Linked DNA regions of Cohnella abietis. The main gene of each other region encodes a partner of the protein of the gene in region 2 in a complex. Links are inferred from orthologs where the notes say so. Each region holds a gene or a part of one and is shown on either strand. Other genes may lie near its edges. The genes, in order: mfd and uvrA.

Evidence for each region.
Region 1: the proteins of uvrA (region 2) and mfd are in contact, whole or in part, in a crystal structure (PDB 4DFC), measured with the Escherichia coli proteins. The link is inferred for Cohnella abietis from one-to-one orthologs.

The regions. Positions count from the first base shown.
Region 1 is NZ_AP019400.1:62,013-68,627, forward strand. What follows is about bases 33-4,072. They hold mfd (transcription-repair coupling factor), read left to right. Parts: upstream 33-350; coding sequence 351-3,872; downstream 3,873-4,072. Other genes in these bases: KCTCHS21_RS00290 (anti-sigma-F factor Fin), read left to right, coding at 33-140; KCTCHS21_RS00300 (peptidylprolyl isomerase), read left to right, coding at 3,859-4,072. In the rest of the region: more of KCTCHS21_RS00290, read left to right, coding at 1-32; more of KCTCHS21_RS00300, read left to right, coding at 4,073-4,938; KCTCHS21_RS00305 (methionine ABC transporter ATP-binding protein), read left to right, coding at 5,431-6,216; KCTCHS21_RS00310 (methionine ABC transporter permease), read left to right, coding at 6,213-6,615. UniProt on the Escherichia coli protein: Couples transcription and DNA repair by recognizing RNA polymerase (RNAP) stalled at DNA lesions. Mediates ATP-dependent release of RNAP and its truncated transcript from the DNA, and recruitment of nucleotide excision repair machinery to the damaged site.
Region 2 is NZ_AP019400.1:6,210,562-6,216,529, forward strand. Bases 1,406-4,798 are described here. They hold uvrA (excinuclease ABC subunit UvrA), read right to left. Parts: upstream 4,465-4,798; coding sequence 1,606-4,464; downstream 1,406-1,605. Other genes in these bases: KCTCHS21_RS27265 (hypothetical protein), read left to right, coding at 1,406-1,443; KCTCHS21_RS27275 (diaminopimelate dehydrogenase), read right to left, coding at 4,603-4,798. Also shown: KCTCHS21_RS27260 (hypothetical protein), read right to left, coding at 172-378; KCTCHS21_RS30980 (hypothetical protein), read left to right, coding at 684-833; more of KCTCHS21_RS27265, read left to right, coding at 907-1,405; more of KCTCHS21_RS27275, read right to left, coding at 4,799-5,586; excinuclease ABC subunit UvrB, read right to left, coding at 5,833-5,968. UniProt on the Escherichia coli protein: The UvrABC repair system catalyzes the recognition and processing of DNA lesions. UvrA is an ATPase and a DNA-binding protein. A damage recognition complex composed of 2 UvrA and 2 UvrB subunits scans DNA for abnormalities.

The DNA.
Region 1 (6,615 bases), 6.1 Mb from region 2 along the record:
TCTTGACCCCCGAAGAGCGAAAGCGTATAATAGCGTATAATTCCAACGGGGACGTGACCGTACGGGTAATATGCGAGTATTGCAGTCAGACCTTGGACGCTCATCCGGAGCTCGCCTTGCTGTCTAATCCACTGCAATAAATGCTGAAACTTCACGCTCCGACATCCTCAAGGAGTCCTTGGCTTGCGCCGGGGCTTTTTTCAGTGATTTAAGAGGGGCACCATTTCTACAGATTGGATATACGTATGTATAAACGTCTGTCATTATCGACCACATACTGTAAGGTAAAGTACTGCATTGGCTGTTGAACTTCGAGCAGTCGGTGTGTTTGTATCGAGAGGGGAAATGCCATGAAGCCGCTAATCCAATCGTTAGTAACGGATCCCGATTTAATTAGCATCATACAAGGATTAAAGGGTGGAATGCGGGAGCAGCTCGTTGCAGGCTTGTCTGGCTCCGCTCGTCAAGTGACTCTTGCCGGGATGTATCGTGAATTACAACGTCCTATTCTTGTAATCACACACAATATGTTTTCGGCACAAAAAATGACGGATGATCTGCAAGAGTGTCTATCGACCGATGAAGTTCTGCTCTATCCAGCTAATGAGCTTATTGCAGCGGAAACCGCGATCTCCAGCCCTGAAACGTCGGCTCGTCGACTAGAGGTATTGCTCAAGCTTGCGGAAGGCTTCCGCGGCATTATTGTCGTGCCGTTCGCGGGTGTTCGGAAATTCCAGCCAGACCTGCTAACGATGTCTGAGGCGCACATTGATCTTAAGGTCGGCGACACTTTGCCGATGGAGCAGTTCCTTCGTGGCATGATTGAATTAGGCTATGAACGGGTAGATCGGGTTGAGCAGAAGAGCCATCTGAGTGTGCGTGGAGGGATTGTAGATTTCTTCCCACTTGCCTCTTCAAGTGCGTATCGGGTGGAGTGGTTTGATGATGAGATTGATTCTATTCGAACGTTCGATCCTGCGGATCAAAGATCTATCGATAAGCTAGAGAGCTATACCGTACAGCCTTGCCGGGAATGGATTGCAGGTGAGAGACGCTTCCAGAATGCAGCCAAGCATGCTCAGGATTTGTTGGAGAAGCAGCTGGAGAAGATGGCTGATCGTCAAGCGAAGGAACGCTTGAGCTCAGAGATTTCTCGAGAGATTGAGCTCCTGCGGCAAAATGTTTATTTTACCGAAATTTACAAATATATTTCTTTGCTCTATCCGGAACGGCAGACACTGCTGGACTACATTCCGAAGGACACTGTTCTGCTCATGGATGAGCCGAACAGGCTAGGTGAAACAGCTCGTCAGCTTGAACGCGACGAATCGGAGTGGACGACCCACCTTCTACAGCAAGGCAAGTCATTGCCTGGCTTTGTTCTGGCTGTCCCAGCTGAGCAAGCGCTCTATCCGAAAGGTTTTCAGACGGTATATATGTCCTTGTTCGTTCGCCAAATTCCTCATACGCAGCCCCAGAACATCATTAATTTCGTCTGTCGCTCGATGCAAAATTTCCATGGACAGATGAACGTTCTCAAGGCTGAGATGGAACGTTGGCGCAAAGGCGGAATTAAGATCGTTATGCTCGCGGGCAATTCCGAACGCGCAGATAGAATGAGACGGGTATTGGAAGATTACCAGATTGAGGCACCGGAAATTTTGCAGGGTAATCTGCAGAGTGGTTTTGAGCTGCCATCTATTAAGCTGGTTGTCATTACGGAAGGTGAGATGTTTACCCAGAAGCAACGTAAGGCTCGTCGGGTAGATCGTCATCTGGACAATGCAGAGAGAATTAAAAGCTACACCGAGCTCAAAGTCGGGGATTATGTCGTGCACCAGAACCACGGTGTGGGTAAATATCTTGGAATTGGGACACTCGAGGTCGGCGGTATTCATAAGGACTATCTTCATATCGTCTATGCGGCGGGGGATCGTCTTTCCGTTCCTGTAGAGCAATTCGATCTTATTCAAAAATATGTGGGCAATGAGGATAAGGAGCCGAAGGTAAGCAAGCTCGGCGGATCTGATTGGAATCGAGCTAAATCGAAGGTTAGGTCCTCCGTGCAGGATATCGCCGATGATCTAATTAAGCTATATGCGGCACGGCAATCTACGGTTGGTTTCGGATTCGGGGAGGACACTCCTTACCAGCAGGAATTCGAAGAAATGTTCCCTTACGAGGAAACTGTAGATCAGCTTCGTGCTATTCGTGAAATTAAAGAAGACATGCAAACTGCTCGTCCGATGGATCGCCTGCTGTGTGGAGACGTTGGCTATGGCAAAACGGAAGTCGCTATTCGTGCGGCGTTTAAGGCTGCCATTGAAGGGAAACAGGTTGCAGTCCTAGTGCCGACAACTATTCTTGCTCAGCAGCATTATGAGACATTCCGCGAGAGATTCTCCGGGTATCCGTTCAATATTAAAGTTCTAAGCCGTTTCCGGACACGCAAGGAACAGACGGATACAATGAAGGGCTTGAAGGCAGGGACGGTTGATGTTGTCATTGGTACACATCGTTTGCTGTCACAGGATATTATTTTCAAAGAGCTAGGCTTGCTTATCGTGGATGAGGAGCAGCGCTTCGGAGTTACACATAAGGAAAAGCTGAAGAGAATCAAAACCAATGTGGATGTGCTGACCCTGACGGCTACTCCTATTCCCCGCACGCTTCATATGTCCATGCTCGGGGTACGAGATTTGTCCGTTATAGAGACGCCACCGGAAAATCGTTTTCCTGTTCAAACCTATGTCGTCGAGTATAGCCCAACGCTTATACGGGAAGCCGTTGAGCGGGAATTAGCTCGCGATGGGCAAGTATATTATTTGTTCAACCGTGTTCAAGGCATCTACCAGATGGCAGAGCAGATTAGTGCTCTCGTACCGGATGCTCGTGTTGCCGTAGCCCATGGTCAAATGTCGGAGCAAGAGCTTGAGCGGACTATCTTGGATTTCTTAGATGGGGAATACGACGTGCTAGTTAGTACGAGTATTATAGAGACCGGAGTAGATATCCCGAACGTGAACACGCTTCTTGTACATGATGCGGACCGGATGGGCTTATCGCAGCTTTACCAGCTTCGGGGTCGTGTCGGACGCTCTAATCGTATCGCCTATGCGTACTTTACGTACCAACGGGACAAGGTATTAACAGAGGTTGCTGAGAAAAGGCTGCAATCAATCAAGGAATTCACGGAGCTGGGCTCCGGATTCAAGATTGCTATGCGTGATTTGACTATCCGCGGAGCGGGTAATTTGCTTGGCGCTGAACAGCACGGATTCATTGCCTCTGTTGGCTTTGATTTGTACTCACAGATGCTCGCAGAAGAAATACAAAGCCGCAAATCCGAGATGGGTGGCGTCGTACTGCCGCCTCAGCCTGTTAACACACAGCTGGATCTGGGTGTAGATGCTTATTTGCCTCCGGAATATATTTACGACAGCATTCAAAAAATCGAAATATATAAGAAGGTAGCAGCAGCCACTTCTTTAGAAGATGTTGCAGACTTATTCGAAGAGCTGATGGACCGTTTCGGTGAGCCGCCTAAAGCGGTGCTTAATCTGATGACGGTTGTTAGGCTGAAGGTATACGGACGACAATATGGAATTGAATCCATAGTCCGACGTGGGGATGAGGTTACATTAAAGCTCGAAGAGCGTCGACGTGAGGATGTCGATTCGAGCAAGCTTAAGGCACTGGAAGCTAAGTTCCAAGGCCGGATGGTGCAGGCAATAACTGCTCAGCAGCTCCTTATCCGCCTGAAGGTGAGAGGGCTTGATGAGAACGCCTTATTGGCGTTGGTAGAGGATTTTCTGGTACAATATAAAGAAGCGACAAAATCAAAGGGGGAACTACAGGATGTTGCACCGTAATCGCATGTCATACCGCCGGTTCGCTATGCTTATGCTGGCAGCTGTCATGCTAGTCGCAATTATTTCCGGTTGCGGTAAGAAAGAAGAAGGTAAGGTTATTGCTTCGTATACAGGTGGGGAAATTACAGACAAAGAGTTCGATAAATACGCAGCATTTACTGCTTTAATGAACCAACAGAAAGCGATGTATATGTCGATACCACAGTTTAAAGAACAATTCATTAAGCAATTCATCGTGTCAAAGGTACTAATTAAAGAGGTATCCAAAGACAATCTCAAGGAAGTTGATACGGCTGCAGCTACTTTTAAGAAGCAGCTGGAAGACGGAATGAAATCAACTCCTGAGCTTAAGGAACATATGAAGACTAGTAAGCTAACGGTTAAAGATGCGGTTGCATTCTTTAAGATCGATGCAGCTTTCGAGAAATATTACACCACTAAAGGTGAAGAGCTGAAAGCTAAGGTTACCGAAGAAGAAATTAAAACAGAATTCGATAAAAATCCTTCCGATTTTAACGTGGTTACCCTTCGTCACATTCTAATCGGCACGTCTGACCCATCTACTAATGCGCAATTAAAATCAGACGAAGATGCGCTTAAGCTTGCTAAAGAAGTTAAAGTGAAGCTGGAAGCAGGCGGAGACTGGAATGCTCTAGCTAAAGAATATTCCACAGATCCTAGCTCCAAAGAAACAGGCGGCTTATACGAGAAGCAAAAGGCAGGAGTATGGGTGCCTGAATTTAAAGAAGCGGCAAACAAGCAGGAAATCGGTAAAGTAGGCGACCCTGTTCGTACGCAATTCGGCTATCACGTCATGAAAGTCGAAAGCCGTGAGGCAACACCGTACGACAAGCTTGTTAAGGAAGATAAAGACAAGCTGTCAGTTGCTGTTGCTACAACCCTATTGGGCGATTTCTTAACGAAAGAACAGGACAAGCTGGGTATCAAGGTAACGTTGCCGGCAGAACCTACGCCTACCGCGTCAGGCTCTCCTAGCGCTTCTCCTTCAGCATCACCAAGTGCGTCTCCAAGTGCTTCACCGAGCGCTTCGGGGTCCTCTAAGTAAGCTATAACGAACGGATTAAAGACGTCTACGGAACTGCGATCGGATATAACGATCGGTTCTGTGGACGTCTTTTTTTGTACGATTGGAAAGTTTAAGTTTTTTTGGTTCTTTATTTCACTAATCGCCCGATTCAGCATGTACCGCCATCCCAAGGACGGTGAAGTCGTTTTACGTGGTCCTTCGATTTTAACTTGCTGAGTGAACTACACATATGGGTTGGCAGACAGGTATGTGTAGTTCGCTCAGGAAGTCCGGGGAGCAGAGGGGCTCGCAAAAAGACGAATCTTGATAGATCGCTTATAGCTTGTTTTCTCGGAGATTATAACAAAGGACTTGACAAGTGATCTCCTATGAACTAAATTAAATAAAAACCAATAGGTATACTTGGTATTAACAATTTAGTTGACCAGAACGCTGGAAACTAAGCTCCGCCGCACTTATTTATGTGCGTAACAGGAGCTTGGTTTTTAGTCGTTGCACGGAGGTGAATTCATGATTGTCATAAGCAAGCTAAGTAAGTCTTATAAAATCGCTAACAACACCTTTACAGCGCTGAAAGACCTGGATTTAACTATCGGGCGCGGCGATATATTCGGCATCATTGGGTTCAGTGGTGCTGGCAAGTCCACGTTGGTTCGTTGTATTAATCGGTTGGAAGAGCCGGATTCTGGCAGTATCGTCATAGGCGATACCGTCGTCACGGATCTTAATCAGAAGCAGCTGCGACAAGCTAGACAGAAAATAGGAATGATCTTTCAAGAATTTAATCTATTAGAGGCCAAGACGGTATTTGATAATATTGCCTTCCCATTGAAGGTTGCAGGTCACGATAAAGCTCATATTCAGAAACGTGTTCTCGAGGTTCTGGATATGGTGCACCTCAGTGATAAGGTAAATGCTTACCCTTCGCAATTAAGTGGGGGACAGAAGCAGCGCGTGGGGATTGCAAGGGCCCTCGCGAATGAGCCTGACGTTTTGCTGTGTGACGAGGCCACATCAGCTTTAGATCCGCAGACGACGTATTCCATATTAGAGCTACTTCAAGAAATCAATATAAAGCTTAAGCTAACGATTGTGCTTATAACCCACGAGCTTGATGTCCTTCAGCATATCTGTAATAACGTCGCTGTTATTGAACAAGGCAGAATTGTTGAGACGGGAACCGTAGATAAATTTTTCCTTAATCCGGAGAGCGATACGGCGCGCAGATTCGTGAATATTATCGAGTACTATCGTCAAAGGCGGCATGTCATAGAGGGAGTAGGTGCTGGCATATGAGAGACGATCTGCTTGATCTACTATGGAATGCTTTTTGTCAGACGCTCTATATGCTCGTATGGTCATCATTTTTCTCTATTATATTAGGTTTATTGCTTGGAATAACGCTAGTGGTTACGGAAAAAGGGAACGTGCTAGAGGCGCGGATAGTCCACAGGATTGTTAGCGTCATTATTAATGGAGTGCGTTCGCTCCCATTCATTATATTAATCGTTCTGCTTTTACCTGTTGCGAGATGGGTAGTAGGTACCTCACTTGGACCTACTGCTGCGATTGTCTCGTTATCCATCGGGGCAGCCCCCTTCCTTGGGCGAATCATTGAGAGCTCTCTGAAGGAAGTGGCTTTGGGCAAAATCGAAGCGGCTAAGGCCTTTGGGGCTTCTCCCTTCGACATTATTT
Region 2 (5,968 bases):
CACAATTACTGCCTCGTGAACATGAAAATGTTTGGGGATTTTTTCCTTTTATTATTTAGGAATAGATATGCGCTAAAATTATACTTGTGACATGCAAAATGGCATGCAAAAAAATGGACTCGGAAGACAACGCTCCCAAGTCCATTTATGTACCCCTATTTGCTCAACCATTTACCAGCCGCTAATCATTTTCACATCTGCTGCAATAAACACAACTAACGCTACAGCTGTAAAACCGATTGCAAACATGTTTTTACGAGGCCGCGTCAACAAAAGACGTACTAGCCCTACGGCGATAAGAACCGTAATTATGATCATGAAGATATCGAAGTGCTCATAAGCACTTGCTGATTCAGCTGCATTTTCCACTAGAAACATAAGGGAGACCTCCTTTATCTGACCTAATAAACCCATCTTTATCTATGTTAGCTTCTGGACGCCTGGCTTGCAAGTCCGAAGTTAATGCCGTAACAACTTTGTCACACATGCCAAAGAAATTACCCTGCTAATAGGGGTTATTAGAAGCTGCTTACTTGACAGAGCTTCAATAATAAAGTGTCCATCTCCTGCATTCTCTATAACAGTACAGCAACTGAGCCCGATTTTCTATGCAGAGCAGGTGTTAAATCACAAATAATTTCCCATACTACGCTAGAATGCTAAACCATAGGGAGGCGCTTACCATGCATGAAGATGCTTACTCGCTTGCTATTTTAAACCCTGATGATCTAGAAGAAATTAAGGAATTGGAGCAACGTTTCTCGGATAGAATTGGACATCCCATCAGTCTGATTGCCTATCAAGCGAATACTGAGAACGACAAATCTGACTAACACGCCGCCCCCAGAATGGAAAATGTTTTTTCGTCCATACTAGAGGGGAATCCAACAATTGGGAGGCCCCTCTATGAATAAGCGACTGTTAGCATTGCTCGCGCTTTCCTTGCTACTGATATCTGTCCCAGCGCTTGTTGCTGCTGCACCAAGCGAACATCATCATTATGAGCAGAAGAATACACCGGATTGGAAATCGTATCCTGCTGATATTCAGGCTCTCAAGCTGCAGTTAGATAAAATCCGCACGGAGCAGAAAAGTCTGTTTGTGAAAATGAAATCGCAGCATGATCTGATTACGGAAGCTCGTAAGACACTTACAACAGATCAACGTACTACGCTCAAGGAGCCTGCAAAGCTAATTATAGAACAGATGAAAACGACACGAGACAGCATTCATGCGTTAAGAAAACAGAAGCATGAAGCTTGGGATAGCTTCTATGCGCATGCTGAAAGTAAGAAGTGGAGCGTAGCTAAAAGTGAATTGCAGGCGATCATTAAACAAAAAGAGCAAATTGTCCAGAAGCAGCAAAACATCCTCAAGCTTCAAAAACAACTAATTGCTCTTGTAAGTCCCACACATGAATCGCATGTTCACTCTGGAGAATAATCGTTAAAGCAATAAGGGCAGCCCTCATGGTCTGAAGAGACCATGAGGGCTGCCCTATTTATGCGATCATATACTCATCTGATCGCTCGATACAAACGTGTACCGCCGTCCTGAGGACGGCGAAGCCGTTGTACTTGTTAGCAAGCTAGTAGCTCACAAACATCAAGCTTTCGCTAAAGCTGCTTCCGTCCGCGCACGATCTCTTTCTAGCACCGGTCCTAGGTACTTGCCTGTATAAGAGCCCTCAACCTTCGCCACGTCCTCTGGCGTTCCAGTAGCCACAATCATACCGCCGCCGTTGCCGCCTTCGGGACCTAGATCAACGAGGTAATCGGCGGTCTTGATGACATCTAGGTTGTGCTCGATTACGAGCACGCTCTCCCCAGAGTCAACGAGACGGTGAAGCACCTGAAGTAAGCGATCTATATCATCTACGTGAAGTCCAGTTGTAGGCTCATCTAGAATGTAGAGCATCTTCCCCGTACTCCGACGATACAGCTCCGCAGCTAGCTTAACGCGCTGGGCTTCTCCACCCGAGAGCGTAGTCGCTGGCTGGCCAAGATCCATATATCCAAGACCCACATCCATGAGCGTCTGCATCTTGCGATGTATTCGAGGAATATTAACGAAAAACTCTGTTGCATCCTCTATCGTCATTGCAAGCACTTCAGCAATACTTTTGCCTTTGTATTTGACTTCAAGCGTCTCCCGATTGTACCGTTTGCCTTTGCAAATTTCGCACGGAACATAAACATCAGGCAGGAAATGCATCTCGATTTTGATAATGCCATCGCCCTTGCACGCTTCACAACGTCCGCCTTTGACATTAAAGCTGAAGCGTCCTTTCTTGTACCCCCGTACCTTGGATTCGTTGGTCATCGCATATACATCACGAATGTCATCGAATACCCCAGTATAGGTTGCAGGATTGGAACGCGGCGTTCGACCGATTGGAGATTGATCAATATCAATAACTTTTTCCAAATGCTCGATTCCGTTGATTTCTTTGTAAACGCCTGGGCGAGTTTTGGCTCTGTTCAAATCCCTTGCCAGTGTCTTATAGAGAATTTCGTTTACAAGCGTCGATTTGCCTGATCCAGAAACACCCGTAACTGCCGTAAACACACCTAGTGGAAATTTAGCATTAAGGTTTCTAAGATTGTTTTCCTTGGCACCTTTAATTTCGATCCAATTTCCGTTAGGCTTACGCCGTTGCTGTGGCACTGGAATGAACTTCCGACCGCTTAAATACGCACCCGTAAGCGACTTCTCGTCATCCATTACTTGCTGTGGCGTACCTTGTGAGATAACAGTTCCACCGTGAATTCCCGCTCCTGGACCTATATCAATAATCCAGTCAGCAGCCATCATCGTGTCCTCATCATGCTCGACAACAATAAGTGTATTCCCGATATCCCTCATATGATTCAACGTTTGGATAAGACGATCATTATCACGCTGATGCAGCCCAATACTCGGCTCATCTAGAATATAAAGAACACCCATAAGGCTAGAACCAATCTGAGTGGCTAAACGAATTCGCTGCGCCTCTCCACCGGATAACGTGCCAGCTGCGCGAGACAAGGTCAAATAATCTAAGCCAACATTCACAAGGAAGCCGAGACGATTATTAATTTCCTTCAGAATCAGGTTCGCGATCGCCATTTCCTTCTCATTCAGCGCAAGCCCCGAGAAAAAGCTCTGAGCTTCGCCAATGGATAGCGAGGTTACATGAGCAATATTCTCTTTGCCAATTGTAACAGCCAGTGATTCTTTCTTCAGCCGCTGTCCACGGCACTTGCCACAAGGCTTAGCGCTCATATACGACTCAATAAACTCACGAATACCCTCAGAGCCGGTTTCCCGATAACGGCGCTCTAAGTTATGCACAACTCCTTCAAAAGGAACTTGAGCATCACGAGTATGTCCAAACTCGTTCTCGTAACGGAACCGAATCTTCTCACCAGCTGTACCATACAAAATAATTTGCATTTGCTTATCACTTAACTCGCTAACGGGAATATCCGTTGCAATGTCATAATGAGCACATACGGCAGAGAGAAACTGCGGGTAATAGTTGGACGTACTGCCTGCCCATGCTTCAAATGCACCTTCTTCAATGCTTTTACTGCGATCTGGGATGAGCAATTCAGGATCGACTACCATCTTCACGCCTAAGCCGTCACATTCCGGGCATGCCCCATAAGGTGAATTAAATGAGAACATACGCGGCGCCAGCTCATCAATCGAGAAGCCGCATTCCGGGCAGGCCAGGTTAGAGTTAAACATAAGTTCTTCTTTTTCAATAATATCAACGATAATTTGACCGCCAGATAGCTTTAATCCGGTTTCTAATGAATCCGCCAGCCGAGAAGCCACATCTTCCTTCACTACGATACGGTCTACGACGACTTCTATAGAATGCTTCTTATTCTTCTCAAGCTCGATTTTCTCTGATAGATCACGAAGCTCACCATTAACACGAACGCGAACAAAGCCCTGCTTCTGTATATCAGTAAGCAGCTTAGTATGCTCGCCTTTGCGTCCAGATACGACTGGAGCCAGAATTTGCAAACGGGTCCGTTCCGGATATTCCATAATACGGTCAACCATCTGCTCAACCGTCTGTGATGTAATTTCAAGTCCGTGGTCAGGACAATGCGGCTTGCCTACCCGTGCGAACATCAAACGCAGGTAATCATATATTTCCGTTACTGTCCCGACTGTAGAACGTGGGTTCCGACTTGTCGTCTTCTGATCGATAGAAATAGCAGGAGACAGTCCTTCAATGGAATCTACGTCGGGTTTGTCCATCTGACCAAGGAACTGCCGAGCATACGCGGATAAGGATTCCACATAGCGGCGCTGACCTTCAGCATAGATGGTATCAAAAGCAAGTGAAGACTTACCCGAACCAGATAATCCCGTAAGCACAACAAACTTGTCACGGGGTATCGTTACGTCGATATTTTTCAAATTATGAGCGCGAGCGCCCTTGATTACTATATTCTCGTTGGCCAAGCGAAAAAGCCCCTTTCGCGACAACGCGGGGCTTTCATTATGCCAGCCGCAGTCGCACACCAATAGGAATGTGTGTTCCCGTTCATTATACCGAACTGCGGCTGGTCATGCAAATGATTTGTACAATATGCAATAAATTTACAGAAGCTCTTTCCGAAGCTGCTCAGGCGACTTAGGAGACAGAAGACCATAAGGAACATCGAATACAGTTTTCGCGCCTGTTTGTCCAGCATTAGCCAGACGATATGCAGCACGAGCATAGGCAACTAGAACGCTAGCTGTGAACTCTGGATTGCTATCTAGCTTAAGGCTGAACTCGATGAGCTGAGTATTACTGTTGCCTTCTCCTGTTTGTCCACTGCGAAGGACATTACCACCATGCGGCATCTTGGAATGCTCAGCTTGAAGAACTTCCTCGGATACGAAGTGAACTACTGTCTCGTAATCTGCGAAATAGTTCGGCATGTTCTTGATTTCATTAGCGATCGCTTCCGCATCCGCTCCATCCTTAAGTACAACAAAACATTCACGAAGGTGCTTTTCGCGAGTAGTTAATTGTGGGTTGCTGCCGCTACGAACGCGCTCTACAGCAGCTTCATGAGGAATGGTGTATTGAATTCCGTTACTTACACCTTCAACGCGACGAATGGCATCAGAATGACCTTGGCTTACCCCTTTGCCCCAGAATGTATATTCTTTCCCTTCTGGAAGAACAGCTTCTGCTAACAAACGGTTCAAGGAGAACAAGCCTGGATCCCAGCCTGTAGAAATGACGCTAACGTTGCCGCCCGATTGAGCCGCGTCATCTACCTGATTGAAATATTCAGGGATAAGAGCATGTGTATCAAAGCTGTCCACTGTATTGAAATCCTTAGCCAATGCAGGGCCTTGCTCAGGCAAGTCCTTAGCGGAACCGCCACATAGAATCAATACGTCGATTTTACCTTTATATTGCTCAATGTTCGAAATTGAAACCATAGGAGTTCCTGCATTGATCGACTCCGGATTACGACGAGTAAAGATCGCCTCTAGCTGAAAATCAGGATTTTGGCGAATTGCTGCCTCTACCCCACGACCTAAATTTCCGTAGCCTACAATTCCTACCGTTATCTTTTTGCTCAACTTCATCTTCCTCCTAAATATACTTTAATGAATTTAGCCCACTTAATCACAACCATAGATTGTGAAGGTAAGCTCTCAAATACTCATATCCACTTTTTATTGCAACACTCCAACTATTTTACATGAATCGACGTCAGCACAAAAGCGGAATTTGTTAAAGAATAATAAATTATAGGCATGTTTTTGCATAAAATGGCACTTAAAAGAGCACATGAACGGTTCCATGCGCTCTTCACTAGAGTATTACTACAATCCTGCCTTCAGTTCCAGTAAAGCATCCCTAAGCTCTGCTGCTCGCTCGAACTGGAGACTCTTGGCAGCTTCCTTCATCTCGAATTCCAAACGCTCAACAATCGACGCACGATCCTTCTTCGATAGCTTA